3 regions of the Chlorogloeopsis sp. ULAP02 genome follow, and region 3 is predicted to be linked to each of the others. Evidence: predicted binding sites of a transcription regulator. Region 3 holds the regulator's gene; each other region holds the start of a gene.

Region 1 (11,142 bases), on a different contig from region 3:
CGTAAATGTGTTTCAAGTCATTAGTCATTAGTCAATTTTAAATAGCTAATCTTAGAAGAACTGGGCTTTTAACTATGAGCTATGGACTTTGGTTGACGATGAGCTAATGTATGTTGCTGCTTGTGGTTGCAGTAGATTATTTTCTACTAATAACTCAGCAATTTGTACAGCGTTCAGTGCAGCACCTTTACGGATTTGATCGCCACATAACCACAATTCTAAACCGTAAGGGTGAGAAATATCCTGACGAATTCTACCTACTAAAACCTCATCTTTTCCTGTTGCTTCTATGGGCATAGGAAAATAATTTTTTTGCCAATCTTCTAATAGCTTTACTCCAGGAGATCTCTTTAAAATTTCTCTGGCTTCCTCTGAACTAAATGGTGTCTCAAATTCTAGATTAATAGCTTCTGAATGAGCGCGAAGTACAGGTACTCGTACACAGGTAGCAGTAATTCTGATCTGCTGATTGTCAAAAATTTTCCGTGTTTCGTTGACCATTTTCATTTCTTCTTCGCAATATCCCCAATCATTTAATGGAGAATTGTGTGGGAATAAATTAAATGCCAACGGGTAAGGAAATACTTCCGTGGTTGGTTCTTTGCCTTCTAAAATCGCACTAGTTTGAGTTTTTACTTCTGCCATCGCTTGTGCACCTGCACCGCTTGCAGATTGATAGGTCGCAGCTACAATACGTTTGACGGGTTTGACTTGATGCAACGGCCACACTGCTACTGCCATTAAAATTGTGGTGCAGTTGGGGTTGGCTATAATTCCTTTGTGCTTTGCTGCTGCTTGAGGATTTACTTCTGGAACCACCAAAGGGACATCGGAGTTCATCCGAAAAGCACTGGAATTATCTATTACCACTGCCCCTTTTTCTACTGCTACAGATGCCCAAGTTTTGGATGTTGAACCTCCTGCGCTTGCCAGCACTAGATCCACGTTCTCAAACATTGCATCGCTGACTGGTTCTACGAGAATATTTTCACCCTTAAAGGTTAACATCTGTCCCGCACTACGTTCTGATGCCAACAACTTCAAATCTGAAACGGGAAAGTTACGGCTTTCTAAAAGTTCCAATAATTCTCTGCCAACTGCACCAGTTGCTCCTAAAATAGCTAAACGATAGGATTTCGACAAATTTGCTTCCTCCTTAACACTTGTGACATTTCTCGGATACTTTCTAAACTCAGACTTTATTCATAATTCATACTTAAATTAACTGAAAATAACAACACAAAAATTTAAATAAACCTTTGAATACTCTAATACTCGTCATTAATAAAATTTAATTTCTAATTTATACAGTGATTTACTTAATTTTTACTTTTACAAAAAAAATGTTGCATTTTACAACAATTAGCTATTAGTTTTTTACTGAATGCAAAATTATAAATTATATATATTATACAGCAAATCGCAGTTTTGCTATTAAAGACTGATGTGAGGTCTCAGAACAGCCACAGAATCCCTATTAAGAATATGAAAGTTGTCTAGACTATGGATGTACTATGATCCAAATGGATTTAAGTGCAGCAGGCTAGAAACCCAAATTTTTACTCTGGGTAATACCTAACCAGTAGTAACAACTCTCCTGATCCAGCAGTTTACTCAAATGTTGTAACAAGCAATTGCAAATTGCAACCACTTGTTGCGAATTGGGAGAACACGTCATCAGCTATCTGGTAAAAGCTACTGAGGAGGCTAAATAATATAGACTGATTTGCGCTAGAGTATCAAGAGCTTTCGCATTGGCAGTAAACTGGATCTCTATTCAGCAGCACCCATACATCGGGAAAGCTGGTAAAGCTTGGGGGTAGCTCCCGCCCCAAAGTTTGGAAATCATAAATTTAGAGATGAGAGGGAGCTTGATTTCCAGGAGCTATGCAGATCGCGTCTTTGGTAAAAGTAACAAAAAGAAATAGTAGCAACAAAGCAATAGAGACGAAGCATGAAAGTTACCCAGGAAAAACTTCCCGCCAGTCAAATAGGTCTGGAAATAGAAATTACGCCCGAAAAGACCAAGCAAACCTACGAACAGGTAATTCAAAACTTCACTCGTTCTGCCAATATTCCTGGGTTTCGCAAAGGCAAAGTGCCACGGCAGATATTGCTGCAGCGTCTAGGGGCAACTCGAATCAAGGCAGCAGCGCTGGAAGAACTAATTCAAGATGGAATTACGCAAGCGGTAAAACAAGAAGACATCAATGCGATCGGGCAACCGCGATTACGTTCTTCGTATGAGGATTTAATTAATAATTATGAACCAGGTAAAGCCCTGACTATTTCTGCTGCTGTTGATGTACCACCCGAAGTGAATTTGGCTCAATACACTGATTTGCAAATCAAAGCCGAAGAAATCAAGTACGATCCACAGCAAGTAGACAAAGTTCTAGAAAGCGAACGTCAGCAAATGGCAACATTAATCCCTGTAGAAGGACGCCCAGCACAATTGGGGGATGTTGCTGTAGTAGATTTTAAAGGCGTGCTGGCAAAAGCTGAGGGTGAGGATGAAGCAGCAGAACCTGAAGCTATTCCTGGTGGAGAAGCCACTGATTTTCAAGTTGAGTTACAAGAAGATAGATTTATTCCCGGCTTTGTTGTCGGGATTGTGGGAATGAATCCTGGCGAAACCAAAGAAGTCTCGGCTACCTTTCCAGATCCATATGCTAATGAAGAACTAGCCGGGAAACCAGCGATTTTCACAGTTACCCTCAAAGAAATTAAGGAAAAAGAACTGCCAGAACTCAATGATGATTTTGCACAAGAAGTCAGCGAGTTTGAGACTTTGGCAGAGTTACGTACTTCCTTAGAAGAAAGATTTCAAAAAGAGGCTGAACAAAAAACGAAAGGAAATCAGCAAGAAGCTCTAGTCAAGGAACTTTTGAAATATGTAGAAGTCGATTTGCCGGAAACAATGATCGAGCAGGAAGTCGATAATATGTTGACGCAAACTGCTATTCGGCTGTCGCAGCAAGGGCTAGATATCAAGAAATTGTTTACTCCTGATGTTATTCCTCAGTTGCGGCAACGTTCTCACGATGAAGCAGTTGAGCGCTTGAAGCGATCGCTTGCTCTAGAAGAAATTGGCAAACGCGAATCTATTAAAGTCAGCGAGGAAGAAGTCGCAGCCAGAGTCAAAGAACTTCTGGAACAGTACTCCGAACAAGAGGTTGACCAAGATAGACTACGAGAAGTCGTCGAAAATGAACTAATAACAGAAAAAACTATTGATTGGCTCTTAGAACACTCAAAAGTTGAACTAGTACCCGAAGGTTCTTTGAGTGCGACAGAGCAAACAACACCAGAAGTAACTGAAACCCAGGAACAAACAAGCGAAGTAACTTCCCCAGCAGAAGCACAATAGCTTGCAAAAGGTAACATTTCCCGTTCCAAGGCGGAACATTTAAGGAAACTTAAATAAATTGCCTCGCCGTTTGCCGCCTTGGCTTGATACTGTGTTTACACGAGAAGAATTTATATGAGGCATAATGGTTAACACATACCTAACAACACAAAACCAGTCGCTATCATAGTCAGCGTAGGCTGTCTGAACCGCTGTTATTCTTTGGTTATCAAATATTTTCTATGCTTGTATCGCAGTCGGGAAATTATCCAATCAGCAGTTTAAATAAATTTGAAATGCGCTCCCAAAGCCTTCCCAGTAACATCCTCCCCATGGTTGTAGAACAATCTGGCATGGGAGAACGAGCTTTTGATATCTACTCCCGCCTGCTGCGAGAGCGGATTATTTTTTTGGGAACGCCAATTGACGATAATGTTGCCAATTCAATAGTTGCCCAATTGTTGTTTCTAGACGCCGAAGATCCAGAAAAAGATATTCAACTGTACATAAATTCTCCTGGCGGCTCTGTCACAGCAGGCATGGCAATTTATGATACCATCCAACAAATTCGCCCTGATGTAGTCACAATCTGTTTTGGTTTAGCCGCGAGCATGGGGGCATTTTTGTTGTGTGCAGGCACTGCTGGCAAACGAATGTCTTTACCAGATTCTCGGATTATGATTCACCAACCCTTAGGTGGTGCTCAGGGACAAGCCGTTGATATCGAAATACAAGCCAAAGAAATTCTATATCATAAATCTAAGTTGAATCAGTTACTTGCCCAGCATACTGGTCAACCATTAGAAAGAATCGAAGCTGATACTGAACGGGACTTTTTTATGTCGGCTGAAGAAGCCAAAAATTACGGATTGATCGATCAGGTCATCCATAGACAAAATCTTCCCGCAGCAGGGGAAAACGTCACCATTGTGAAATAAGAGGCTGGTATGTCTAAATACGACTCCCATTTGAAATGTTCGTTTTGTGGCAAGTCTCAGGAGCAGGTGCGTAAACTCATCGCTGGCCCGGGAGTCTACATCTGTGATGAGTGCGTTGACTTGTGCAATGAAATCTTAGATGAGGAATTACTCGACACTAACAGTGCTGCGTCACAACCAGCACCTCGGTCAGAACCTCCTCAAAAACGCCGCGCCCGCTCTGCCAGTCTCTCGTTAAATCAAATCCCCAAACCGCGAGAGATTAAAAAATATTTGGACGAACACGTCATTGGTCAAGACGAAGCCAAAAAAGTTTTGTCAGTAGCTGTTTACAATCACTACAAACGGTTATCACTGGTTCAGTCCAAAAACAATGGCAAGGGAGCAACAGATGATGCTGTCGAACTGCAAAAGTCAAACATTTTGCTGATTGGCCCTACAGGCTGTGGCAAAACACTTTTGGCACAAACTTTGGCAAAAATCCTTGATGTACCCTTTGCAGTTGCTGATGCTACAACCCTCACTGAAGCGGGATATGTGGGCGAAGATGTAGAAAATATCTTGCTGCGACTGTTACAAGTAGCAGACTTAGATGTCGAAGAGGCGCAGCGGGGAATTATCTACATTGACGAAATTGATAAAATTGCCCGTAAGAGCGAAAATCCCTCCATTACGCGAGATGTATCTGGTGAAGGCGTGCAACAAGCACTGCTAAAAATGTTAGAGGGAACAATTGCTAATGTGCCACCTCAAGGCGGACGTAAGCACCCCTATCAAGACTGTATTCAAATTGATACCAGTAATATCTTGTTCATTTGCGGTGGTGCTTTTGTTGGCTTAGAGAAAGTAGTAGAGCAGAGAACGGGTAAAAAGTCAATCGGTTTTGTGCAACCAGGAGAAGGACAGACAAAGGAAAAGCGGGCAGCAGACACTCTCCGCTATCTTGAACCAGACGACCTGGTTAAGTTTGGCATGATTCCAGAATTCATCGGTAGAGTACCAATGGTGGCGGTGGTAGATCCACTAGATGAAGAAGCGCTGATGGCAATATTAACCCAGCCGCGCAGTGCCTTAGTTAAGCAGTATCAAAAACTGTTGAAGATGGATAATGTCCAGTTAGAGTTTAAACAAGAAGCTTTGCGAGCGATCGCTCAAGAAGCCTATCGCCGGAAAACTGGAGCAAGAGCGCTGCGTGGTATTGTCGAAGAACTGATGCTGGATGTGATGTACGAGTTACCATCTCGTAAAGATGTGACTCGCTGTACAGTGACGAAGGAAATGGTGGAAAAACGTTCCACTGCCGAATTGATTATGCATCCGTCCACGATGCCTAAACCAGAATCAGCGTAAAAGGATAAAGGATGTAGACGCCCTACGGGCGGCTTCCCGTAGGGTAGGATAAAAGATAAAATTTTTCATAACTTCATCCTTCACACTTTACACTTCAGTATTGAGATGCCATACATTAATGTTCATGGCGTTGAACACTACTATGAATGGATACGAAAATCATCTGTCTTAGAAAAGCCAGTGATGGTTTTCATTCACGGTTGGGCTGGTTCGGCTCGCTACTGGCGAAGTACTGCCGCAGCTTTATCAGAACAATTCGATTGTTTGCTTTACGATCTGCGGGGATTTGGGCGTTCTCGTGGTAAACCTACTGCTGTAGCTCAAGCAAGTGAAGCAGTGATTGAATCGCATTCACCGCAGCAAGAATCAGAAGCAGCAAGAGAGTTAACCTACGAATTAGAGGAATACGCGCACGATTTGGCAGCGTTGTTAGACGAGTTAAAGATTCAACGTGTGTATATCCATGCTCATTCGATGGGTGCTTCTGTTGGTACTTTATTTCTTAACCGCTATAGCGATCGCGTGGAAAAAGCAATCTTAGCCTGTAGCGGTATTTTTGAGTACGATGAAAAAGCGTTTGCAGCCTTTTACAAATTTGGTGGCTACGTCGTTAAATTTCGCCCTAAATGGTTAGAAAAGATACCATTAGTAGACCGAATGTTTATGGCGCGATTTTTGCATAGCCCCATACCTGCCCAGGAGCGCCGCGCTTTTTTGCAAGATTTTTTAATTGCGGATTATGATGCTGCTTTAGGTACAATTTTTACTTCTGTTAGTAAAGCAGCAGCGGAGTTGATGCCCCAGGAATTTGCTCGGATTGCGCAACCAACATTAATAATATCAGGGGAGTACGACAAAATTATTCCCGCCGAAATGGGACGTCAAGCAGCAGCATTAAACGACAAAGTTGAGTTTGTGGTGATTCCCAATACGGCTCATTTCCCAATGTTGGAAGATGCTTCTACTTATTTGCAGCGAGTAAGAGAGTTTTTACAAATTAACACACCACAAACGTAAGTAGGTGAAAAATAGAAGCTTTTTCTGGCTTTCCACGAATTTTATGCTGGCTCCGCAAGGTGGACGCTGGTACGATAAACCATGTCAACAAAACCACGCTCATCGCAACAACGCTCATATAATTCTTGCAAACCAGAAATAAGTTGTTCGTAAGCTAAACCTTGACGGGGAACGTAAGAAGCACTGATCGCACGTCCGATCAGTCCAGTTAAATCTAACTGTTGTTTATAGACAAAGGTATATTCATGAATATTAACAAAATGTTTAGTTGCAAATAGTGGTTCTACTGTCTGCATCCGCGACTCTGCTGGGTGGTTATTCGATGCTGCACGTATCAAGCGACTATATTCGACAGTCAAAACATCTTCCTTGTCGCGGTTATTCCACACCACTGCTAATCGTCCCGATCGCTTGAGAATGCGGCGGAACTCAGATAAACTTGGCTGGGGATTGAACCAGTGGAAAGCTTGAAAACAAGTTACTAAATCCACAGAAGCATCGCTGAGATTGGTAACTTCTGCTGTTCCATCCCGAAATTCGACTAAAGGATGAGGTTCAGCCGCTTCTCTCATGGCTGCATTTGGTTCAATAGCAATTACTCTCACGCCGCGATCGCCTAACAACCGAGCAGAAATACCTGTCCCCGCACCAATATCTGCGGCTACTAGTTGGGAGGAAGATGCCAATCCTTCCAAGATTTTATCAATGGCTGCGGCTGGGTAGCTTGGGCGGTATTTGACGTAATCCTCGACTCTATCGGAAAAGCGATTTAGGGGGTTGAGTGTGTGCAGAGGTGTGGATTCGGAGTGATTTTGGCTCATCAGTTGTAGGTTAAAAAATTGAACCACAGAGGCGCAGAGAACATAGAGACAGAAAGTTGGGAGGGGTGCGATCGCGCTATTTTTTAACACTCTACAACTTTTTTTTGTAGGATTTGTAGGATGGGCGATCACTTTTAAAACTAAGTATCTAGTTATGAAATCAAAAAAATAGATTCAGACTATTTTACAGATGAGTGAAATAAATAATTCTCAAAATATTTCTCAAGTTTAAATAATTTGCTCTTGGTACAGCTTAAAAACTTCCCCTCCCCTCCTTCGTGCCCTTTGCGTCTACCCTACACCGCCCTGACGGGCGTCTATGGCGGTTCAATAAAAAAACAGCCACCTCCCCCAAGGAAGCAGCTGTTTTTACATCAAGACGGGCAAGATGCCCGTCCCACAAGATAAACCTTAGTAATCGAAGTCACCGCCGCCCATGCCAGCGCCAGCACCAGCAGGAGCATTGTCCTTAGGCTCAGGCTTGTCAACAACGATACACTCAGTTGTCAACACCATCCCCGCGATGGAAGCTGCGTTTTGCAGAGCAGAACGAGTCACCTTCGCAGGATCGACGATACCAGCAGTAAACAAGTCAACAAACTCGTTCTTAGCAGCATCGTAGCCAACGTTGAACTCTTTTTCTTTCACGCGTTCAGCGATCACAGCGCCATTCTGACCGGCGTTTTCAGCAATACGCTTCAGGGGAGCAGCCAGAGCACGAGCTACGATCAACGCACCAGTCAATTCTTCACCCTTAAGGTTGCTGTTTGCCCACTCTTCGAGTTGGGGAGAGAGGTGAGCCAGAGTTGTACCACCACCAGGAACGATACCTTCTTCTACCGCAGCTTTGGTAGCGTTGATGGCGTCTTCTAGGCGCAACTTCTTATCTTTCATTTCAGTTTCGGTAGCAGCGCCAACCTTGACGACAGCTACACCACCAGCTAACTTAGCCAGACGCTCTTGCAATTTCTCTTTGTCGTAGGAAGATTCTGTTTCTTCCATTTGACGGCGAATTTGCTCGACACGAGCTTTTACAGCTTGCTCGTTACCTTCAGCAACAATGGTGGTGTTGTCTTTGGTGATAGTGATGCGGCGAGCTTTACCCAGAGAATCTAGCTTGGCGTTTTCTAACTTCAGTCCAGCATCTTCGGTGATGACTTGACCGCCAGTGAGGATGGCGATATCTTCGAGCATTGCTTTGCGGCGATCGCCAAAACCAGGAGCTTTCACAGCAGCAACGTTGAGAACGCCACGCAAACGGTTGACTACCAAGGTTGCCAAAGCTTCTTTCTCAATATCTTCGGCGATAATTACCAAAGGACGACCAGCGCGAGCTACTTGCTCTAGAACTGGTACGAGGTCTTGTACTAGGGCAATTTTCTTATCGGTTAGCAGTATGAAAGGCTCATCGAAGATTGCTTCCATCCGCTCTGCATCGGTGGCGAAGTAAGGAGAGATGTAGCCTTTGTCAAAGCGCATCCCTTCAGTAATTTCCAATTCGGTGGTCATAGACTTCCCTTCTTCCAGGGAAATTACACCTTCTTTACCTACCTTATCCATTGCTTCGGCAATCATCTGACCGACTTCTTCGTCGTTACCAGCCGAGATGGCACCTACTTGAGCAATAGCTTTGGAATCTTCAACAGGACGAGCGTGTTCTTTAATTCTTTCTACCAAGAAGTTAGTAGCTTTATCAATACCGCGCTTGAGCAGAATCGCGTTTGCACCAGCTGCAACGTTACGCAAGCCTTCTTTGACTACTGCGTGTGCCAAAACAGTAGCAGTGGTGGTACCATCACCAGCAGCGTCATTGGTCTTGGAAGCAGCCTGGCGAATCAAAGAAACGCCAGTGTTTTCAACGTGGTCTTCTAATTCAATTTCTTTAGCAATGGTTACACCATCGTTAACAATTTGTGGTGCACCAAACTTCTTTTCTAGTACTACGTTACGACCTTTGGGGCCGAGGGTAACAGCTACTGCCTCAGCCAGGATATCCATGCCTCTTTCTAAGGCGCGACGAGCGTTTTCGTTGTAAATAATGCGCTTTGCCATAATTCTCTAGTTCAATTCTTTATGTTTAGTTGTCACTTGCCATTTATTCAGCAGTCATTGTTAATGACCAATGACTAATGACTACGAAACGATCGCCAAAATGTCTTTTTCTGAAAGTAGTACATATTCGTCGGTACCCAGTTTGATATCGGTACCGGCATATTTGGAGTAAAGAACTTTGTCTCCTACTTTTACATCCATTGGCTGACGGCCGCCATCATCTTTGACTTTGCCATCACCAACTGCAACTACTTCGCCTACTTGAGGCTTCTCTTTTGCAGTATCGGGTAAATACAATCCACCTGCGGTTTTTTCTTCAGAGGCGCTCACTTTCACAAAAACGCGATCGCCTAAAGGTTTAACGGTAGAAACGCTTAGAGATACAGCTGCCATACGAATTTCGTGCTTGGTTAGCACTCTCAACTCCTGAGTGCTAATTTAGCGAAGGATGATGCGCAATAGCAACAATTTGGAGTGTACGGGTTCCCGAACTTGATCAGGTACAGAATTATTTTGAGTAAAAATACTCTAATTATTGAGTCTTTCAGGTTTTTTTGATTAAGTTACGAATATTTATATATGGTCAAATTTATTTGCAAAGCATGGAAATTGTTATAGAACAGAAATTAGAGACTGTGGGATAGGTAAAAAATAAAGTGATCCAACTTAGTCTAGAAATAAGAAAAACCACTCAACAGCCCCAAACAAAAGCCTTAAGTAATTGTATAGAAACTTCGGGACTTGAGAAAAATTCAGAGAAATATTTTTATCTGTACTGTTCAGAATATGCCTAAATATAGTGCAAAAGAAGCTAGTCTGGAAACAAGGGAAAACTTGAACAAGCGGCTAAAAACAGCTGTAGCTAGATTTTTCCCAACAGAGTCATCCCAGTTGCATACTTCAAAGCAAAGCCGACAGCTTGCGAGTTTGTTGCTCTGGGCCGATAATAGTTGTTTACCCGGATAGAGTCTGGGATCGCTAAACAACTGTGAAAGTTATTGAGCGGGTTATACAAAAACACTTAATAGGAAATAAGGTGGTTGAAGAGTATGCTTTTCTAGTTCATTCCTTGTCAGAAAATGCTTCGGTTTTTCGCAATCAACTGATATCAGCTTAATAGCCGAAGGATATGGTAAGACAGCAAGCTAGGGAAAGTGCGGGTTAATTGTTAACAGGGAGCATATTTAGCCAAAAAGAATTTGATAATCTGAAAGATTATTATTCAATTGAAGTTTTTTGCCCGCTCCTTTCAAAGCGATATATAATAACGCATTATAAATACTAATGCTCTACGTATCCTCACTGGACTTTTGCCATTGATATAGTAGTTTCTCAAAAGCAATTATTATTTTGAGATATTTACGAACCAAAGGCAAGTTAAGTAGGAAAAAGCACAAAATCACAACAAACCACCAAAAAGGATTGCTATTCAAGACCTTGATGGATCTAAGCGCGACAAGTGCCACTGCTATGAAAGAACCCAGCATGAAAGATCACAAACGACTTCTACTCATTGATGATGACCCCAACCTGATTTTGCTGGTGAAGGATTACTTGGAATTTCGGGGATATGAAGTCATCACCGCAGAAAATGGTCGAGAAGCTCTGGAAATTT
Region 2 (11,142 bases), on a different contig from region 3:
AGAATTTTTTCTGGATGAAAATTGTTATTTGAATAATTAGTCATCCAGTTGACAGCAATTAACTGTTGAATTTGATGCTCTGATGGCTGTTTGGAATCTGTTTGCACTTGGGCATCAGCTTTTACTGGAAAGTATTGAATTAAAGCTACTAAGGACAGAACACTTAAAAATCTACGCATCATAACCACTTCATTGCTGTTACTATATATTTCAAAAACTAAACACTAAAAGTTAACACCCACTCTGGTTTAACCTGATCCGGAAATTCAGCAGACTTGCTTTTGGATCTGATGACGGATTGGTGCTGATTGATGTTGCGTAGCAGCTTAATTTTAAAGAAGGCAGACAAAATAAATAAGAAGTAGGAAACAGGGAACAGATGAGTTCAATTTTTCTGTACCCTGTGACCCGATATTAAAAATAATTAAATTTTTGGGTTAAATCAAAGATTCTAGACGTTGCATTAAATCTGAAGATTGTAATACCCCCTCAATTCGTTCCACTGGTTTCCCCTGCTTGAAAAGTACCAAAGTTGGTAGAGCATAAACTTGATAATCATTAGCTAACTGGGGATATTTCTCAGTGTCAATTTTTACAACCCTTATCCGCCCTTGGAGTTGAGCATTGACTTGCTCTAAAATTGTGGCCATCATTCGACAAGGCCCGCACCATTCAGCGTAAAAATCTACCAGTACGGGTACATCAGAACCAGACAGCATCTCCTCGAAGCTGTTGAATTGCTTTTTAGTAGACATGTAACACACACTATTTTGCTATAGTTTGATTTTAATGGTAGTTCTTGCTAGAGAATAATAGGTTTAAAATCATTTTGTTTTCACCCTTTTTAAGGGTCTTCCTTAAATCTCAGTACTTATAGAAGTAAAATCAATTTAAACAGCTATTAACTGGACTCATAATTCACAATTCTTCACCAAAAAAGAACTCAGAAAGCAGTAGTCAGAATATTCTGGAATCTAAGTTCTTTGCTCGATTGAATTTAATATTTATTAATATTTCTTTTGAGAAGTTTTGTCTAAGAGAAGCGAAGGGAATTAGAAATTTGTTGTGATTGTTTGTTTTATATGTCTTAACTAACAAAAGAAACGCTTTTTCCTCTCCTAAATCCGTGTTTGTTCACAGCAGCCGCACAGGCAGCGCTCTACCCACTATAAATAGAACAAACAAGTCAAACCCTCTTTCCTACCCGCGCTCTTGCGCGTAGCGATTTCTGCCTTCTGCCTTGTCTCAAAGCTGGTTTTCCACGTAACCCCCAAGGTTTTATGATGATTAGCGCTGTGACTTACAATGCTGAGAAGTAATTTTATGGGAATGTTGCCAGAAAATTTACAAACCTTACAAGGTAAAGTGGCAATTGTGACAGGAGCTTCGCGGGGGATTGGGCGAGCGATCGCACAAGAATTGGCTAATTATGGAGCTAATGTAGTTGTCAACTATGCCAGTTCTAGTCAGGCAGCAGAAGAATTAGTATCAGAAATTACAAAATCTGGTGGTAGTGCGATCGCCCTGCAAGCTGATGTTTCCAAAGCCGATCAAGTAGACGCTTTGGTAAATGGCGTGATGGAAAAGTTTAATCGCGTTGATATTTTAGTCAACAATGCAGGTATTACTCGCGACACTCTGCTTTTGAGGATGAAGCCAGAAGACTGGCAGGCGGTCATCGATCTCAATCTGACTGGTGTTTTCTTATGCACTCGCGCTGTGAGTAAAATTATGCTCAAGCAGCGATCGGGGCGAATTATTAATATCAGTTCCGTCGCCGGACAAATGGGTAATCCCGGACAAGCCAACTACAGTGCAGCCAAAGCAGGTGTTATTGGCTTTACCAAAACTGTCGCCAAAGAATTAGCTTCTCGGAATGTTACTGTTAACGCTGTTGCTCCCGGTTTTATCGCCACCGATATGACCAGTAACCTCAATGCTGAAGATATTCTTAAATACATTCCCCTTGCTCGTTACGGTCAGCCAGAAGATGTTGCTGGCATGGTACGCTTTCTTGCTGCCGATCCCGCGGCAAGCTACATCACGGGACAAGTTTTTAACGTTGATGGCGGGATGGTGATGGCATAAATACCAAAGTGGGGAAAGGAAGACGCAAAGACAACCAGACGCGGTGACGCCCAGAGAAATGAGGACAAGGAGACAAGGGGAGAGAACCTAATTCACAATTCCCCGTGTCCTCTTCCTTCCCCATGTCACTTTGTCCTCGTGTCATTTTCAGTTGCTCGCACCTTTTGCCAAACAGTAAAGCCTAAAAGGATAATGATGCTTACAGTGGTAGCAAGCATCACTAATAAACTCATGCCTCTAATTCTCATTGCCATCCAGTTACACACCAAAGTAATTGACCAAAGGGTGAGCGCGGCGTAGCGTTGAGATAAACCCCAAGCTAGCAAGCGATGGTGCAAGTGGTCTTTACCAGGGGTACTCATCGGATTTTTCCCCGCCAGGAGACGCCGTACAAACACTTGCGTAGTGTCCAGCACTGGTAAGAGCAAAAACAAAACTGGAGGTACTAAGGAGAAAACCGTAGTTACTTGCAAATCGCCGATAATAGTTGTTGCTGCTAGGACATAGCCGAAAAAGTATGCTCCAGCATCACCCATAATGATCCGTGATGGGTGAAAGTTGTGTCGCAAAAAACCTAGTGCCGCTCCTCCCAAAGCTGCTAAAACTAACGTCGCAGCAGCCCAATTAGGAAATTGTGCTGACACTGCTAATAAACTCATGGCAGTAATAAAGCTAACTCCTCCTGCCAAGCCATCCATACCGTCCATTAAGTTGATGGCATTAGTGATTCCCACCACCCAAAGCACTGTCAGTAAAATCGAGAGTAAAAAGTCTATGGGAGTGCCGAAAGTAACTTGAATACTGATGCCATTGGCGACCAACAGCAGTGCTGTCAGGATTTGTACCAATAGGCGGACAGTGGCAGGTAAGCCGAACTGATCGTCGATAAAGCCTACAAGCACCAATATGGAACCACCTAAGAGAATTGTCAGCACCTGAGCCAATACATTTTGGAGTTCAATCGGTCTTAAGAGGCTAGCTAGCACCAATGCTGCTATTACTCCCGTATAAATAGCCAAACCACCTGCATTTGGCAAAGGTTCTCGATTTAGTCGTCGTGCATTTGGTTGATCAGCCCAACCAACCCGCAAAGCAAATTTACGTACCGCCGGAATTAAACGCCACGTTACAACCCAAGCCAATAAAAATGTAAATACCACTGCTAACCAGCCGGAACCGCTAGGGTCAGCAATACCAAGAGCCTTAAGGAAGCTGTATATATTCATTTGTCGCTTCCATCATCACTGACTGTATCCAACATCAGCATCAAGTGTATACTAACCATTTTGTTCTCACCATCGGGGAACTGAAACATTCTGCTTGTTAGCACTCTTTGTCTGTGAGTGCTAAATTGTCTAATGGAAGAGCTCGCAAGTTGATAAATATGGCTAAGATTATTGCATTTGACGAAGATTCGCGGCGGGCATTAGAAAGAGGCATTAACGCCCTTGCTGATGCTGTGAAGATTACCTTAGGGCCAAAAGGTCGTAACGTCCTTTTAGAGAAAAAATTTGGTACACCGCAAATTGTTAATGATGGTATCACCGTTGCCAAAGAAATTGAGCTAGAAGATCCCTTAGAAAATACTGGTGCTAAACTTGTCCAAGAAGTTGCTTCTAAAACCAAAGAAGTAGCTGGCGATGGAACAACCACGGCGACAGTGCTAGCACAGGCGATAATTCGGGAAGGTTTGAAGAACGTAGCTGCCGGGGCAAATCCAGTCGCGACACGGCACGGAATCGAAAAAACCGTTGAAAGGCTAGTGCAGGAAATTGCAGCAGTAGCCAAGCCTGTTGAAGGTAGTGCGATCGCTCAAGTAGCGACGGTTTCTGCTGGCAACGATGAAGAAATCGGGGCTATGATTGCCGAAGCAATGGAAAAAGTCACTAAAGACGGTGTGATTACCGTAGAAGAGTCTAAGTCTCTGACAACCGAATTAGAAGTGGTTGAGGGGATGCAAATTGATCGGGGTTACATTTCGCCCTACTTCATCACCGACAACGAGCGGATGACGGTGGAATTTGAAAACGCCCGCATTTTAATTACCGATAAGAAAATCAGCAGCATTCAGGACTTAGTACCAGTCTTGGAAAAAGTAGCCCGTTTGGGTCAAGCGCTGCTAATTATCGCTGAAGATGTAGAAGGCGAAGCTTTAGCAACTTTGGTGGTAAATAAAGCGCGGGGTGTGCTGACAGTTTGTGCAATTAAAGCACCTGGATTTGGCGAACGCCGCAAAGCGATGTTAGAAGACATTGCCATCCTCACCGGTGGACAGCTAATTTCTGAAGAAATTGGTTTAAGCCTGGATACAGTTTCTTTGGAAATGCTGGGAACTGCCCGGAAAATTTCGATTGACAAAGAAACTACTGTCATCGTCTCTGAAGCTGCACAGACACAAGATGTGCAGAAGCGCATTGGCCAAATTCGCAAGCAACTACAAGAAACCGATTCAGAGTACGATAAAGAAAAACTGCAAGAACGGATTGCCAAGTTAGCTGGTGGTGTAGCCGTGATTAAAGTAGGTGCAGCCACAGAAACTGAACTTAAAGACCGCAAACTCCGAATTGAGGATGCCCTCAACGCTACCAAAGCCGCTGTAGAAGAAGGAATCGTGCCTGGTGGCGGTACGATGTTAATTCATCTGTCTACAAAAATCGACGAAATTAAAAATAGCCTCAACGACGAAGAGCAAATTGGTGCTGAGATTATTAAGCGATCGCTAGATGCTCCGTTGCGCCAAATCGCAGATAACGCTGGTGCTGAAGGTTCTGTGATCGTTGAAAAAGTGCGTTCTACAGAATTTAACGTCGGTTACAATGCCGCGACTGGGGAATTCCAAGACTTAATTGCTGCGGGTATTATCGATCCCGCTAAAGTTGTACGTTCAGCCTTACAAAACGCTGCTTCCATTGCCTCTATGGTATTAACCACAGAAGCGATCGTGGCTGAAAAGCCTGAGAAAAAACCCGCAGGTGGCGCTCCCGACATGGGCGGCATGGGTGGCATGGGTGGCATGGGTGGCATGGGCGGCATGGGTATGATGTAGCCCTAGCTTGTAAAAAAGGAACAGGGAATAGGGAAAGAGATTTTCATTCCCTTGTTGTGTGATTTATCACATGACCATCTAGTTTGTGTATAAAAATATTTGCGTGCAGCAGTTTGTCTTAAAATCAGACAAACTGTTTTTTTATAATATTTTGCTATTTACAGTAAAACAGAGTTATTTATAAATATCGAACTTAGTTGACATCCCTCGCTTACAAATTTTAGGTAAGTACTCAGACAGAATTAATTACACCATTGTTTTCCTGTCCCCTGTTCCCTGTTCCCTAAAAATGTATGTTCAACAGAATTCGCCGCTTTTCTGCAAAAGTCACTAAGCCCGATTCGGATACGGAAGACTTCTATCATGAACCTGGTACTTTACCAGGAACCATTATCATTGATGCAGATGCATCGCCATCGGTAATAGAGTTAATTGACTACGATCAAATCAACGCTATCCACAAGCAAGTTGCAACTCCAGAAGAGTGCGCTGCTTATTTAGATACGGAGTCAGTATCTTGGGTAGATGTATCGGGTTTAGGCAGCGAAGATATCTTGCAAAGACTGAGAACAGTTTTTGATTTACATCCTTTGGTGCTAGAAGATATAGTCAATGTGCCAGAACGTCCCAAAGTAGAGGATTATGAAGACCAATTAGTCATTATTGCGCGGATGGTAATGCCTAAGAAAAAAAGTAATGGCTTTTATAGTGAGCAAGTAAGTTTAGTGTTGGGAAAACATTATTTACTTACAGTTCAAGAAGAGCCAGAACGAGATTGCTTTGAGCCAGTGCGATCGCGCATTTTCAAAAATAAGGGTATAATCCGCAAACAAGGAAGCGATTATTTAGCTTATACTCTCTTAGATGCAATTATTGATGGTTTTTTCCCGGTTCTTGAAGATTATGGCGAACATATCGAAGATTTAGAAGAAGAAGTAATAGTTCGACCAACCCGTAGAACTCTCCTAAAAATATATAAAGTTCGGCGAGAATTACTGCAATTGCGTCGCGCTATTTGGCCTCAACGAAATGCAATTCATTCTTTGATTCAAGATGGTAATGAATTAATTAGTGATGAGGTACGAATTTATTTGCGCGATTGTTACGACCATGCAGTTCAAGTAATGGATATGGTCGAAACCTACCGGGAACTTGCATCTGGTTTGATGGATGTATATCTTTCAGCGGTGAGTAACAGAATGAATGAAATTATGAAATTCCTAACAGTAATTTCTTCTATTTTTATTCCTCTAACTTTTATCGCTGGTATTTATGGAATGAATTTTAATACAGAAAAATCACCATATAATATGCCGGAATTAAATTGGTATTGGGGTTATCCACTTTGTTTAGCACTGATGGCAGTAATCGCTGGTGTTTTACTATTCTTTTTCTGGCAAAGAGGATGGCTGGGAAATACTTCAAGTATTGATGATTAAAAATTAAATAAAATAACTATAGGGAGCTTATGTAAATGATGGCAAGGGATGATGGTAGTAATTTGATATTTTTGACGCTGTATATTATTGGCGTCACTTATACTTTTAATAGGATGATTGATTCTATCGACGATAAAATTAAATATATCTTTAATAAAGCAGCCGTCGATGAACAATTAAAAGAAAAAAATCTCCAAGACGATATTGGGATTTCTTTTAAACTCAGTCCTTCATATGACATGGATGAGTTGAAGGAATTGTCTGTAAGCATTGAGAATAAATCCCAAGATTTAGCCATATACGTTGACTGGGACAATTGCTCTTTAGTAGTTGATTATAGTAAGCAATCACGACGAGTTATTCGCAAATCCCCAGACTTAACTCGCGATTTAGCTGTTCCCCAAAGTCCTAGTCTAATTGCCCCAGCCAAAACATTTTCAGTGGCAGTAGCAGCAGAAGATGTCTTCCAACGTGATGCTGCCACAGGAACTTACAAAGTTAACATCCCTTTGATTAATGTTAGCGCGCTAGGAAAAAGCCCTGTCAAAGCACAAAAGGTTTTATTCAAACAATTTATGGACGGTAAAAAAACCTTAGAATTTTCTTTACAACTAGTATTAAGGATATCTGAACTGCGCGTAGGTATATCTCCAGGTGAAGATAAACCTCCTATGTGCATTGTCAACTGTCCCTTCACAATCAAAAAACTACCTTGGTGGTATGCCCTTCCTTGGAATAAAAGGCGGTAATTGCGACTTGAATTGGCAATACCATCCAAGACTAAACTGTATATTAGGAGAGAGTTGGCGCAGGTGGTTGCAGATCAGTTCAATTATGGCTGATTTGAGGAAAGTCCGGGCTCCCGAAAGACCAGACTTGCTGGGTAACGCCCAGTGCGAGCGATCGCGAGGATAGTGCCACAGAAAGATACCGCCAAAATCAGTGAACAGTTATCAGTAAACAGTGAACAGGAAATACCTGATAACTGAGAACTGATACCTGATAACTGAAAAAGGTAAGGGTGCAAAGGTGCGGTAAGAGCGCACCAGCAGCGTCGAGAGGCGCTGGCTCGGTAAACCCCGGTTGGGTGCAAGGCCTTTAGGAACTACGGTTGGTCTTTTACCAGTTCCGCATCAATAGAGCCGCTAGAGGCGTTTGGTAACAAGCGTCCCAGATAGATAACCACCCTCTTGATAAAAGAGAACAGAACCCGGCTTACTACTAACTCTCTCCCTTCATCATGGAGTATTAATTTTTCTAAGTTTATGCTCCATTACTTTTGGTCACACAGTTTTCTTGGTCAAAAAATGCGAATTGAACCATACGATCCGAGTCAACTTGATGCCGTCATTCGTCTATCGCTTCGGGCATGGGCTCCGGTGTTTGATTCGCTTCAGAAAGTGATGGATCTTGATGTATACCAAGAATTTTACCCCGATTGGCGTGTCAGCCAGCAAAAGGCTGTCGAGGAAGTCTGTGCCGCAACGGAAACAAAAGTGTGGGTTGCGATCGACTCTGGTTCAACTGTAGGCTTTGTAGCTGTGAAACTCCACTCTGAGAGCAGCTTAGGAGAAATATACATGATCGCCGTTGATCCAGACTCTCAACGTCGAGGAATTGGCTCCGCTCTGATAGAATTCGCTCTTCATTGGATGAAAGTTGCTGGGATGTCGGTTGCGATGGTCGAGACTGGAGGCGATCCCGGCCATGCCCCGGCACGTTGTACCTATGAAAAGATGGGTTTCGGGCTGTTGCCTGTCGCCAGGTACTTCAAGAAGTTGTAGGTACAGAGGGCTTGAAAGCGCTTAGATTTCAGTCATATCCGTATTGATTCATAGACTTAATTGAGAACTTCTTTAAATTTAAAAGTCGGTTTTTGACTGTGTTAAAGAAAAGAGGTTTGTATTTGCGACATCTCCTCAGAGACAACATGAAGAGATATATATAGGCTATGGCAATTTTGAGTAAACTTAATTAATAGTCTACTTGTACAAAAAATGTAATACACATATTACCTGTAATATAAGCCAATAGCTCAAAATTACTATTAATTTGTACAAAATTTATACGTTGTAAAAAAGAGTAAGCAAAAATGCGTTTAATATTTTGAAGCTGTACGTTACCCGGCTTACTATTTACTTTCCTTAATTTTTGTCCTTTGTGAATGACCAATAACTAATCACTCTTGACTAAGAACTGATGACCCTAGCTTATCCCCGCCGTCAACGACAACTCGAAAGCTTAGTCAAAAAATTTGGTTTGCCAGCCCAAGCACCGATTAAATGGCAACTATTGGACTTAGCGCTGACTCATCCTACTGTCTCTGAGTCAGCAAATTATGAACATCTTGAGTTTGTTGGTGATGCGGTGGTGCGCTTGGTGGCGGCAATCGTGTTATGGGAGAATTACCCCGATTGCCCGGTAGGAGATTATGCGGCTATTCGTTCGGTGTTGGTGAGCGATCGCATTCTTGCCCAATTGGCTCGCTCCTATGGATTGGAATTATATTTACTTGTAGCTGGTAGTGCTACTGCTGATAAGGTTGGTCAACAATCGCGACTAGCAGATGCCTTTGAAGCAGTTCTAGGAGCGCTTTACCTTAGCACTAACAATTTGGATCTGATTCGTCCTTGGTTAGATCCCCACTTTAAAGAACTAGCAGCAGAAATTCGCCTCGATCCAGCCAGACTTAACTACAAAGCTGCTTTGCAAGAATGGACTCAAGCCAACTTTAAAGTTTTACCTGAGTATCGGGTTGTAGAAATCAGTCAACCACAGACAAATCAAGACCGTTTCATTGCTCAAGTGTGGTTGCACGGACAAAAACTTGGTGAAGGTAAGGGACGCTCGATCAAAGCTGCCGAACAAGCAGCAGCAAAAGTTGCGTTTTCAGCTATTGATACTCAGGATAAACACTGAACTCTAAAAGTAATAAATAAGCTGATAATTCAATTATAAGAACTTATTCATTAGCCATTAACAAATGACTAATGACCAATAACTAATAACTAATGACTAATCAAATTCAAATCGCCGTCGTCGGTATTGGACGATGGGGCGTACATTTGCTACGGAATTTTTTAGAGCATCCGCAAGTCAAAGTAGTGGCAGTCGTAGATCCAAATCCGGAACGCCTGGTCACAGTTAAAAGACAGTATAATTTGGATGATACTGTATTATTAACAACTGAATGGCAAGTAATAAAGTACGTTATAGGTTTAGAAGCAGTAGTAATTGCTACTCCTGCTAGCACCCATTATTCGCTAATTATTGATGCCTTAAATTGGGGATATCACGTTTTAGCCGAAAAGCCTTTAACTCTTGATCCCAGAGAATGCTGGCAACTCTGTCAATTAGCAGAAAAACAGCAACGTCAGCTCATGGTAGATCATACCTATTTATTTCATCCAGCAGTTGAACGAGGGCAAGCTGTAGTTCAGGGGGGAGAATTAGGTGATTTACGCTATGGCTACGCCTGTCGTACTCATTTAGGGCCTGTTCGTCAAGATGTGGATGCACTTTGGGACTTAGCTATTCACGATATTGCCATTTTCAACTCTTGGCTAGGACAAATGCCTGTGAGCGTGCAAGCAACGGGTAGAGTGTGGCTGCAACAAGAGGACACAGGGACGCGGGGACATGGGGACGCGCGGAATAGTTTTGATAATTTATCCGCGTCTTCCGAGGTGTCTCCCCCTCTTTCTGACTTAATCTGGGCAACCTTAACTTACTCAAATGGGTTTCAAGCCTCTATTCACCTTTGCTGGCTCAATCCTGATAAACAGCGACGTTTAGCAGTAGTGGGTAGTCGTGGTAGTTTGATTTTTGATGAGATGGCAAGTGCATCACCTTTAACTTTGCTCAATGGTGAGTTTGAGGTGCAAGAAAACCAATTTATTCCTGCAAATCAAAGCCAAAAAGTACTACAAATCGAAACCAGCGAACCATTAAAACGAGTTTGCGATCGCTTTATAAATTGCGTCTGTAATCAAACTCCTTGTGTGGTTTCGTCTGGTTGGGTAGCTACAGAACTTGTGCAAATTCTCGCTGCTTTGACAGAATCTCTCAACCAGGATGGCAAACCTGTTTTTCTGGACAAAAATTGTTATTTATTTGCGAATTTTGAGTAAAGTTATCAAATGTTTCCACTGTTTCGTTCTCGTGTGTGGGTAAATGTCCCTTATTTCCAACACTATCTAACTCCACAGGAGTTTCTACTTTCCCTACTTGCTCTTTGTTGATGCAAGAAACTGACAATGATACATCTATCAATGGTAAGATTATTTTTACCACAGTACCTTGAGTTAGACCTGCACTTTCAAGAGTAATGCTGCCTCCCATCAGTTCTATTAAGTTTCGCGAAATTGCCAATCCCAATCCAGTACCACCAAACCTGCGTGTCGTAACGTCGTCAACCATCACAAAGGGACGAAATAGTTTTTGCTGTTGGGAGGGATCTATACCTATGCCTGTATCTTTAACAGCGACAATCACTTGAGATTTACTATCTATTTCTTGAATTTCTGTTGTAATAGTGATGCTTCCATCTTCAGTAAACTTAGTGGCATT
Region 3 (11,142 bases):
CACCTTCTGCCATCTAGCTTGAAAATGGGTGTGGGGGTGTAGAGGTGTAGGAAAAGTCAAATTTTCACGCCCTCCTTGTGTGATTTAATCACATGACCTTCTGCCCTCTGCCTTCTACATTATGCTAATGGCACTGAATGTATATGCTCATGTCAACGTGAAGATTTTCTGCGAACATAAATAATATCTAGGAAATCTCTCAGATTGTTTACAAAAGCTTCATGACAGGTAAATCTTTTGGTCAATTCATTACCCAGATTAGTGTAGAAGAACTTGCTCAACGCTTATCAGCAGGTGAGCCGAGCCTTCAGTTGGTAGACGTGCGCGAACCACAAGAAGTAGCGATCGCTTCTCTTGAGGGCTTTGTCAACCTACCTCTTAGTCAATTTGCTGACTGGGCAGATCAAATCCAAACCCGCTTCGATCCTCACGCTGAAACCTTTGTACTCTGTCATCACGGCATTCGTTCTGCTCAGATGTGTCAGTGGCTTATTGATCAAGGATTTACAAATGTTAAAAATATTGCTGGTGGTATTGATGCTTATTCAAACTTAGTCGATCCTTCCATTCCTCAGTATTAATCGGGAATGACGAAAGCAGCTTGATTTTGCTATTCTGGACTTAAGACAATATTAATTCAAGATTCTAAGCGGAAATACTTAGCAGCACTTGATTTATAAATACTTTGTCCATCCGCTGTTGAATCTACTTTTGCGAGAATCCGCCAAACTAATCACTAAAACCTGCCTACTTGGCACTCTCATACAAATAATACGTAAATTGCAAATACTGTAACTTCTTAATTTGGAGAACACTTTTTGCTAGAGGTAAAACAGTCACTTTGTTTTTACGTATTCCAAGATACCTTCTAAATTTGATATCTTGCTTAACTAATTATTAATGGTTATTGCAATCATCTGATAAACTTTTCATTTTTCAAAAATTGATTTAAATTTAGCTTCGATAATTACTCGCCATGCAAGTCCAGCTAACAAATCGACAACAACACATACTCTGGGCAACAGTACGTCATTATATCGCCACGGCAGAACCTGTTGGTTCCAAAGCTTTAGTTGAGGAATATAACTTGGGTGTTAGTTCAGCAACGATTCGCAACGTGATGGGTGTGTTAGAAAAAGTTGGACTACTTTATCAGCCCCACACTTCTGCGGGCAGAGTACCTTCCGACTCTGGTTATCGCATTTACGTTGATAAGCTGATAACACCTTCTGACACTTTAGCACGGCAGGTAGAAGATGCACTGCAACACCGCCTCAAGTGGGAAGATTGGAGTTTGGAAGCTCTATTGCAAGGAGCAGCTCAAATCTTAGCAACCTTGAGTGGTTGCATTAGCTTGATTACCATGCCGCAGAATGTGAGTGCTCAACTACGACATCTACAATTGGTGCAGATTGAATCGGGAAAGGTAATGTTGATTGTAGTAACGGATAGTTACGAGACACATTCGGCATTAATGGATTTGCCACCAAAACGACAAGAAAGACAACTCGATCTAGAGGTAATAGATCGGGAGTTGCAAATTGTTTCCAACTTTCTAAATAATCATTTGCGGGGGCGTAGTCTCCTAGAAATAGCTAACCTAGACTGGAGTCAGTTGGATCGAGAATTTCAGCACTACGGCGAATACTTAAAAGAGTCACTAGCAGAATTTAGTCGTCGGAGTTTGACACCAAACACTACACAAATAATGGTTCGCGGTGTCTCAGAAGTGCTGCGGCAGCCAGAATTTTCGCACCTCCAACAAGTGCAAGCAATTATCCAACTCTTGGAAGAAGAACAAGAACAATTGTGGCAATTAATAGTTGACGAGCCAGAGGTAGAGGAAGTTGGTAAATCACGAGTGACAGTTCGGATCGGTTCAGAAAATCCTCTCGAACCCATACGTACTTGTAGCTTAATTTCTTCTACCTATCGTCGTGGTTCAGTGCCTGTAGGTAGTGTAGGCGTTTTGGGGCCAACACGTTTAGATTATGAAGGAGCGATCGCAGTCGTAGCCGCAGCTGCTGATTACCTATCGGAAGCCTTGAGTCAATAATCTTGTATCCCTATTTTCACAGCATGAGATGCTTCACTTTTTTAAAGTGTTGAAATCATCAATTGTAATGCGTTAAAAATTATAACTTTAGTATGAATTATTTATTTTGCCAGCTTCAGTAAAATAAATCTTCATGCAACAAAAAACTGTATTTTGGTTAATCTGGCTAGGATTGATCACCTATGCCTTTGTATTTTCTCCTCCCAATCAACCTGACACATTCGAGTTGATTAAAAATCTTTCTACGGGGCAATGGCAAGGTATTAATCCGCTTGTTATTTCACTATTCAACATTATGGGCGTTTGGCCTGTAATTTATAGTGAAGTCATATTTATAGATGGTAGAGGGCAAAAAATCCCTGCTTGGCCTTTTGCTGCTCTATCTTTCGTCGTCGGAGCCTTTGCTCTGCTGCCCTACTTAGCTCTACGAGAACCAAATACACAGTTTTCTGGGCAAAAGAATACTTTTCTAAAGCTACTAGATTCTCGCTGGATTGGTGTGGTTTTGACTATAGGCGCGGCTATTTTAGTTGGCTATGGATTAGGGCAAGGAGATTGGAATAATTTTGTACAGCAGTGGCAAACCAGCCGCTTCATTCATGTGATGAGCTTAGATTTTTGTCTACTTTGCGCATTATTTCCTGCATTACTGGGAGATGATATGGTGCGTCGTGGGTTGAAAAATCCTCAAATATTTTGGTTGGTGGCACTGATTCCACTTTTCGGCCCGTTGATGTATCTATGTATACGTCCATCTTTACCAGAAGCGAGTTCAGAGCTGTTACCCAGTTAGAACAACTGTATAAACTCATAATTATGACTAGAAGAATAACACTTTGGTCGCTGTGGGCTGGATTTATTGCTTATGTTTTGTGGTTAGCTCCACCTTTTGATCTAGAAGCCACAGTTACGCTACTAAAAAATATCTTCACCCTGAATTGGACAGAGGTAAATCCCGTTATCCTGTCACTATTTTCTCTGATTGGCATCTGGCTATTTATTTATAGCGCCCTTCTGTTTGTTGATGGCAGAATGCAAAAGACTCCTTTTTGGCCTTTTGCTTTAGCAACAGTAGGAGCAGGAGTAATTGGTTTGCTGCCTTACTTGGCATCTCGCGAACCCAATCAAGAATTTTCTGGACAAAAAGATGCTTTTTTACAGTTGTTAGATTCTCGCTTTTTTGGTGTCATCCAGAGTTTAACCACTATTGGCTTATTTGCCTATGCTGTGATTTTTGGCGATTGGGCAGGTTACTGGCAGCAATTTTTGGGCGATCGCTTCATTCATGGCATGAGTTTGGCATTTTGCTTGTTCTGTCTGTTATTCCCAACTGTTTTGGGTGATGATATGGCACGGCGCGGCTTGAATAACCTCCAACTATTCTGGGCTGTAGCGTTTTTACCGTTATTTGGCCCTCTTATCTATCTTTGTCTGCGTCCTCCATTACCGGAACCTAGTATTCAAGTTAGGCAAGCAGAAAATGCCTATTAGGATAATACATTACAAAGCAAAATACTAGTGAAATTGTGCCTATAACTTTGATGCAAAAAAAACCAATTATCATTGCACATCGAGGCGCAAGCGGTTACCGTCCAGAACATACACTAGCTGCTTATGAATTAGCGATTGAGATGGGTGCTGATTTCATTGAACCAGACTTAGTTATCACTAAAGATGGTATTTTAATTGCTCGTCATGAAAATGAAATTTCTGAAACAACAGATATTGCTGTTCGTCCAGAATTTTTAAGTCGTAAAACTCTCAAGATTATCGATGGGGAAGCCAAAATAGGCTGGTTTACTGAAGATTTTACTCTGGCAGAAATTAAAACATTAAAAGCGAAAGAACGAATTCCCCAATTGCGTCCTCAAAATACAAAGTTTGATGGACTTTTAGAAATTCCTACCTTGCAGGAAGTTATTGATTTAGCAAAGCGTAAAAGTATAGAAATAGGACGCGTTATTGGAATTTACCCAGAAACTAAGCACCCAACTTACTTTCAATCGATTGGTTTGTCGCTAGAAGATACTCTGATCGAAACTTTGCAGGCTAATGGGTATGAGGAAAATAATGCACCTATTTTTATTCAGTCCTTTGAGGTGAGTAACCTTAAATACTTATCTACAAAAACTGATTTACCCCTAGTACAACTGCTTAATATTAGTGGTAAGCCTTATGATTTTATAGTGAATAGCGATACTCGAATCTATACAGATTTGGTAAAAATAGAAGAATTAAAGAAAATTTCAAGTTATGCTCAAGCTATTGGTATTCATAAAAATTTACTTGTGCCTAGAGATAATAACGGTAAATTATTATCACCAACATCTTTAGTTAGTGATGCTCATGCGGCTAATTTGCTAATCCATGCATGGACTTTCCGCAATGAAAATTTATTTTTGCCACAGGAATTACAAGAAAATCCTCAAGGAGAGTATGAACTGTTTTTTAATTTAGGAATTGATGGTGTATTCAGTGATTATCCTGATACGGCTATTTCTGTTTTTCTAAATATGAAATAAAGTTTTTATTTTTCTAATTTATTTAAGAGCAGAAATTAAATAAGAATTTTAAGAAGGTGGAATTTGAATTAAAAATTCTGTACCCCCTTCTGTCAAGGCAATATACTGCAATGTTCCACCATGATTCTCGGTAATAATTTGATAACTAATTGAAAGCCCTAATCCATTTCCTGCTTCCTGAGGTTGAAGAGGGAAAAAAGGTTGAAATATTTGACTAGGTACTAAATCTTTCATTCCTATGCCATTATTTGCAATCCTAATTGTTACTTGCTGTTTATCTATAGTAGTAGTTATACGAATCTGAGGATAAATAATTTTTGTATTGTATTCTAGGCATATAGATTCATCCAAAGACTCGATCGCATTTATGAGTAGATTCATAAAGACTTGATTTAGTTGTCCTGGATAACATTCTACTTTTGGTAAATTACCATACTCTTTGATAACTTGAATAGCGGGGCGTTTGGGCTTGGCTTTCAAGCGATGCTGTAAAATCATCAGAGTTACTTCTAATCCTTCATGAATGTCAACAGCTTTTTTTCGCTCTCCATCCGCTCGTGAAAAGTTTTGTAGAGATTGCATAGTGCTACGGATACTATCCGTTCCTACTTTCATTGAAGAAATCAGCTTCGGTAAATCTTCTAGAATATGAACTAGATCCATTGCTTCTATTTTTTCTTCAATATCATTTCCTGGGTAGAAAAATTTTTTTTGGTAAAGATGAATCAATTTAACAAGTTCTTCAACATAATTACTAGCATGATATAAATTAGTGGAAATCAGTCCAATAGGATTGTTGACTTCATGGGCAATACCAGTAACCACTTGTCCTAATGAGGAAATTTTTTCACTTTGTACCAGTTGTAACTGAGTTTTTTTAAGTTGCTCTAAAGCTAGAGAAAGTTCAGCAGTTCTTTCTTGTACTCTTTTTTCTAGTTGCTGCTTTTGTTCATCTAACTCTAAATTTAATCTTCGCATTTTTAAATGTAATTTAACTCTAGCTAATACTTCTTCTTGTTGAAAGGGTTTAAGAATATAATCAACAGCACCTAAGGTTAAACCTTTAATTTTCTCTTCTATCTCTGAAAGTGATGTAATAAAAATAATTGGAATATCTCTGGTTGATAAGTCTGTTTGTAAAAGACGGCAAGTTTCAAAACCATCTAATTTTGGCATCATCACATCTAATAAAATCAAATCTGGTGGATGATTTTTAACCTTTTCAATTCCATTGATGCCGTTTCTCTCAGCCAAAACTTTATAGCCTGCATTACTTAAAGTCGTATATAAAACTTCTATATTAGTGGGACTATCATCAATTACTAAAATAGTCTCATCATAATTTTTTTCTGCTTCTTTAATGACTGAAGTCATGTCTTTTTGATTTTTAGTACCGATCTGCTTATATATTTCCCAAATTACAACTCAAAATTGAAATCATTTGTTTCCAGCTGTTTTCCCTGTAAGAGTAAATCTGCCCCCTACAGCACAGAGACAGCAACTCATCACCCTCCTACCCTCGTTACTAAGTTGAACTTAGTAATCACACAACAAAGTATGATAGGACTTACGCAAAATCCCTCTCAAATCCTCTAGACTTTTTACCCTCAGTCTTCTCTGCAGTTTATTATTCCATAGCTCGTGCGTAAGTCCTGTATGAAAGAGGATTTTTCCCTACACCCTCTCTCAAGTCAGCCATTCACGCTCGGTTTTGTCACAACCAAGTATGAAAATACCTCTTTCTGTTCCCTGTTAAGAGTTCCCTTTTTTCTAGCTAGATGTCAGTTTGCTCTATTTTTAAATGCTGCCTCGGTGGGATTTTAGTAGTTGGTAGCATCAAGATTTGATATAAGCTGTCTACAATTGGTAGAGTAATCTGAGTCTTAGGAATGGAAAAATGAGAGTTTGGCTGGCTTGCTTTTTAGTGTTATTTGCCTTAGCGCAACTGTTTGATTGGATGGAAGAATTGAAGCTACCCTTACCTATTTATATATTAGGTGGTGCTTTTTTAGCTGTTGCATCCAACTACGATAAGCTTTTTGGAACTTATTTCAGTGATATTACTGATACAAGCATAGAAGCGCAACTAGAACACCAGCAATTAGATTTATCACCTCAACACACTGCTTCTGTTTCTTTACCAGAATCTGAAGTCAAAGAGTAACTTGCTTGATGGTTAATAGCAGGCAGTTTTAACAAGTATGCATCCAATGACAAAATCTTCCTATACCTATACATTGACTAAGGCTTGCTGAATTTAAAGATTTTTTGTAAGTATATTTACGGAATTAATGCAACTTTGATCTAAGAATACTTTGGAATATTACAACTAAATACAGCAAGTAATAACTAAAATTCTTTAAGTAGAGAAAATAATTAAGGAAGGGAATGGTTTAAATAAACATTACGTGAGCTGTTAAGTTCTGTCGTTAGGATCTTGAAAACAAAGAAAAAGTCAAGGAGACAGCCCCCTGACTAGATTTCATTTATGTTCTACAACACACAACCACACATAACTAGTGAGGTCTACAACTATGTTAAATAAATCATATGCCTTTAGTCCATCAATTGATGCTTTTATTTTTGAAACCGCGAAAAGAGCGATCGCACAAACACCCAAAATAATTACGTAGAAGTAGGAACTTTGCTGTTTGAGTCTTATCTTCAGCAAAATAAATCATTAAAATAAGATAAAATTGATGCTATTTAAGCAAATTTCTGAAAATTTGAATGAAAACGGCTTTTAATGGGAATATAAGCTCAATTCTGCTAATCTTATCTGTTTGTCAGAATTTAAATTCAGTACTCCAGAAATGAGCAATCCAATTAGAAATAACTCTGCAAAATCTAAAATAGTTCAACAGATTTTAAGTATATATTAAGTTATATTATGATTTTTATAGTTAAAAGAAAGTAAAAAATCAAAATAAATTGTTTAACAGGAACTATTATAGAAACCTATTACATATATAAAACAGCGTCGCGAAGTACAACCAAAACTAAAACTTAAAATTATAGCTTAAATAGATTTTATGTTTTGGTAATCAGACATTTCCAACTAAAAGTAGCTTGTGTGAATATTCTTACGTACCAACAAGCCTACTGAATCTAGAGAGGAGAAAATAATCTTCAAAATACTAACCCAAATATTCCTATTTTTATGAGGTTTTAACTCTTTTATAAAAAAGAGTTAAAACACTATTTGTCATCACTTTATTTAATTAATAAGGAGAAAGTCTCAAATGGTTAGAAAAGTAAAAGAATCATTGGGGCTTAAGTGTAAGCATCTACTATATTCTCGATGCCCAATGTGTTGTATTGTACCCCCGCATATGCTGGAAAATATTGCTGTAAATGGCACTCCCCAGCAAAGAAGTTGGGCATTTCACACCTTAAGTGTTTCAGCACAATTTCGGGGACGACGAAATGTCGTCGGTGCAATTAATTTTGCACCTTCCCCTGGTGAAAAACGCCGCACCATTTACGATGCCAAAAATACTGAAGAACTCCCCGGTAGACTGGTGCGTGGTGAAGGAGATCCTCCCAGTACTGATGAAGCAGTAAACGAAGCTTACGATTTTGCTGGAGCAACTTTTGACTTGTTTTATGAAATATATGAGCGCAATTCTATTGATGATAAAGGGTTACGTTTAGACTCGACAGTACATTATGGTGTCAATTATGACAACGCTTTTTGGAATGGTGATCAAATGGTTTATGGTGATGGTGACGGTGAAATCTTTCAACGCTTTACCAAATCTATTGATGTGATTGGGCATGAGTTAACCCACGGTGTAACTCAGTATGAAGCAGGTTTGATATATTTTGGTGAATCAGGAGCGCTGAATGAATCATTTTCTGATGTTTTCGGCTCCTTAGTGAAACAATGGGTGAAAAAACAAACTGCCGAGCAAGCAGATTGGATAATTGGTGAAGGTTTATTAGCACCAATTATCAACGGTGTAGGTATCCGTTCGATGAAAGCACCAGGAACAGCATATGATGATCCACTCCTGGGTAAAGATCCTCAACCTGCCCACGTGAAAGACAAATATGATGGTGTTGAAGATAACGGTGGGGTACATATTAATTCAGGTATTCCGAATTATGCTTTTTATTTAGCCGCTGTCGAAATTGGCGGTTATGCTTGGGACAAAATTGGAAAAATTTGGTACATAACTTTACGTGATCGCCTGCGTTCTCGTGCGAATTTTAAACGTGCTGCCAATGCGACAATCCAAGTTGCTGGCGAACTCTATGGGCAAGGAAGTAAAGAACAAAACGCAGTCAAAAACGGTTGGCAAAAGGTTGGAGTTCTGTAGTCAGTAGAGACACGATGAATCGCGTTTCTACATTAGTAACTTTTGATGATTACCTGTGTCGGTAGAATTTTGTGTTGCTAAACTGGGAGTTGAAGCTAAATCCTCCCAGTATTTTTTTGCGAGCAAAAAGCATGACTACGGAGAGAAACCATGCGGATTTCACTTGAACGCACAGGCGGTTTTGCTGGGATAAGTAAAAAAACAACCCTTGATACGGCTAACTTGGCTTCGGAGGAAGCAAAGCAACTACCTCTGTTAGTGGAAGCCGCGAATTTCTTTAATTTACCTGCAAATATGACTACTCCTCGTAACCAGCCCGATCGCTTTCAGTACACTTTGATGGTGGAAGACAACGGCAGACAACACACGGTAAGAGTGAGTGAGGCAGCACTACCAGGAACCTTACGACCTTTAATAGAATGGGTACAAACCAGAGCTAAAAAGTAACGACTTAAGTGGTTAGGCAAAATTAAAATTACAGGTAGAGGTAAGGGAACTCTTAATAGCGCAGAGGATGTGTAATCAATTTTTTTAGGTATCTATTTTAGAGTAGTTCCCAGGTTTCTCCCTTGTAACCATATTGAAAAATTTCTGGGTGCAAAATTTCTGCTAACATCTCTAAAGATTCTACCAGCCGTGGCCCTGGACGGTTGAAGTAGGAATTGCCATCAGTAATGTAGACTCTGCCAGTTTGATTGGCGCGGAGTTTTTGCCACTCTGGATTTTTAGTTAACAACTCAGCTTCTTGGCGAGTGCGATTTAAATCAAAGCCACAGGGCATAAACACGATAATATCTGGATTGCCAGTGATCAGATTTTCCCACGTTAATTGTGGAGAAGGTTGACCTGTAATACTAAATAATGGTTTTCCTCCTGCCAAAGTAACTAATTCAGGAATCCAGTTGGCGGCAGCCATCAAAGGATCGATCCATTCGATACAAGCGACAGTCGGTAGCTTTTCTGTTTGGGAAAGCCCTTGGGTTTTTTGGGTGACAATTTTCACGCGAGCTTCCAAGTTTTCTAGCACTTTTACCGAGTCTACTTGGAATACATTGGCTACTCGTTCAATATCAGCCCAAACCTCGTTGAGAAGATTTGGTTTTAAAGAAATAATTTCGGGTGCGGTGTGAGTGAGTGAAGCTACAGCCTTTTCTACATCTGAAACACTAACAGCACAAACTTCACACTGATCTTGAGTGACAATATGAGTAGGCTGCAATTTTTCTAAAACGTCCGTTTTAATTTCGTAGATACTTAGAGCATTTTGGAGCAGATTGCTAACTTCATCATGAATTTTGCTGCTAGATGCCTGCGTATTTAGCCTGGGTTGGGTACAAATTGGACGATCTTGAATTTCTGGAGGGTAGTCGCACTCATGCGATCGCCCAACAACAGCATCAGTCAATCCTAGTAGAGCTAAAATTTCTGTTCCACTGGGAATTAGGGAGACAATTCTCAAGTTGCCATCGGTCATTACTTCATCTCCACAACAGTTGCAACTATAATTATTGTTGCAAATTAAAGTTACTTGGGTATCTGCCTGTAGGTGAGAGGAGAGTTTTACCACAGGATGAGGATGGGAAATTCAGACTCATGCACAAAGGTGAGTTTTTGAGGCTGCCTGTCATGGTTAATACGGTAAATTGAACGGTAGCTGTCACATTCTCAGGGGAGCGGCTATCCGTAGAGTGTGAAGATGCTCAAAAGCAGGCTTTTCAAAACTACAGGCTTTATGGCGTAGGCTGCTTATCAGGCATATTATGTTACGGGGTAGTGGAAGCAAACAAGATTATGAGTGTTTTTATACTCTGATCAGTGTTTATAAAGTTGAAATAAATTCTTAGATTTCGTGTATAAATTACTTTATCGTCAGTCTTTTTACTGAAAAATAAGGTTAACAGACTTACCGAGAATGGTGAAGTGTAAGGAAAGCGAGCAAACTCCGAAAGCAGTGGCTGAAAACCAACAAATCATGAACATCGGCGAGGAAATTCAAGCCTTCAAAGGGTGGAAGGAATCGCCGCCCATCGATTTAGAACAACGGGCAATGGGCAACTCTCGATTCTCTATGCCCACAAAACTTCAGTCAACAGATGAGCTTAGTTTAAAAGGACTTGCATTGTTTGCCTCAAAAAACATTGAATCTCGATTTCATTTTCTATCAGAGGCAACTGTTGAGTGCTTGATTTTAGACGCAAATCCAATAGTCACAAAAATTACTGGCTATGAAATTACAGAACTG

The links. Region 3 encodes HrcA, which represses chaperone genes, less so after heat shock. Its sites were predicted from a motif close to TTAGCACTCNNGANTCNNGAGTGCTAA; they were not measured.
Region 1: groES (co-chaperone GroES) is a predicted target of HrcA. The motif match lies at 9,938-9,964, and genes of this name have one in related genera.
Region 2: groL (chaperonin GroEL) is a predicted target of HrcA. The motif match lies at 3,412-3,438, and genes of this name have one in related genera.

The regions. Positions count from the first base shown of each region.
Region 1 covers NZ_JAYKTT020000084.1:69,272-80,413, reverse strand. The annotation lists gene U2718_RS31060 (aspartate-semialdehyde dehydrogenase) at 73-1,143, opposite strand; gene tig (trigger factor) at 1,955-3,370, shown strand; gene clpP (ATP-dependent Clp endopeptidase proteolytic subunit ClpP) at 3,592-4,287, shown strand; gene clpX (ATP-dependent protease ATP-binding subunit ClpX) at 4,297-5,637, shown strand; gene U2718_RS31040 (alpha/beta hydrolase) at 5,743-6,654, shown strand; gene U2718_RS31035 (class I SAM-dependent methyltransferase) at 6,696-7,475, opposite strand; gene groL (chaperonin GroEL) at 7,887-9,527, opposite strand; gene groES (co-chaperone GroES) at 9,609-9,920, opposite strand; gene U2718_RS31020 (response regulator transcription factor) at 10,968-11,142, shown strand, end outside.
Region 2 covers NZ_JAYKTT020000011.1:27,282-38,423, reverse strand. The annotation lists gene U2718_RS06700 (S-layer homology domain-containing protein) at 1-179, opposite strand, end outside; gene trxA (thioredoxin) at 438-755, opposite strand; gene fabG (3-oxoacyl-[acyl-carrier-protein] reductase) at 1,324-2,088, shown strand; gene U2718_RS06685 (hypothetical protein) at 2,057-2,212, opposite strand; gene U2718_RS06680 (MraY family glycosyltransferase) at 2,214-3,314, opposite strand; gene groL (chaperonin GroEL) at 3,473-5,134, shown strand; gene corA (magnesium/cobalt transporter CorA) at 5,428-6,573, shown strand; gene U2718_RS06665 (hypothetical protein) at 6,609-7,322, shown strand; RNA gene rnpB (RNase P RNA component class A) at 7,372-7,807, shown strand; gene U2718_RS06655 (GNAT family N-acetyltransferase) at 7,881-8,357, shown strand; gene rnc (ribonuclease III) at 8,773-9,492, shown strand; gene U2718_RS06645 (Gfo/Idh/MocA family oxidoreductase) at 9,585-10,703, shown strand; gene U2718_RS06640 (sensor histidine kinase) at 10,639-11,142, opposite strand, start outside.
Region 3 covers NZ_JAYKTT020000080.1:74,302-85,443, forward strand. The annotation lists gene U2718_RS28785 (rhodanese-like domain-containing protein) at 222-581, shown strand; gene hrcA (heat-inducible transcriptional repressor HrcA) at 977-2,056, shown strand; gene U2718_RS28795 (DUF2834 domain-containing protein) at 2,190-2,849, shown strand; gene U2718_RS28800 (hypothetical protein) at 2,873-3,547, shown strand; gene U2718_RS28805 (glycerophosphodiester phosphodiesterase) at 3,598-4,578, shown strand; gene U2718_RS28810 (sensor histidine kinase) at 4,627-5,952, opposite strand; gene U2718_RS28815 (hypothetical protein) at 6,476-6,742, shown strand; gene U2718_RS28820 (M4 family metallopeptidase) at 7,821-8,900, shown strand; gene U2718_RS28825 (protealysin inhibitor emfourin) at 9,051-9,347, shown strand; gene U2718_RS28830 (cobalamin-binding protein) at 9,445-10,374, opposite strand; gene U2718_RS28835 (PAS domain S-box protein) at 10,813-11,142, shown strand, end outside.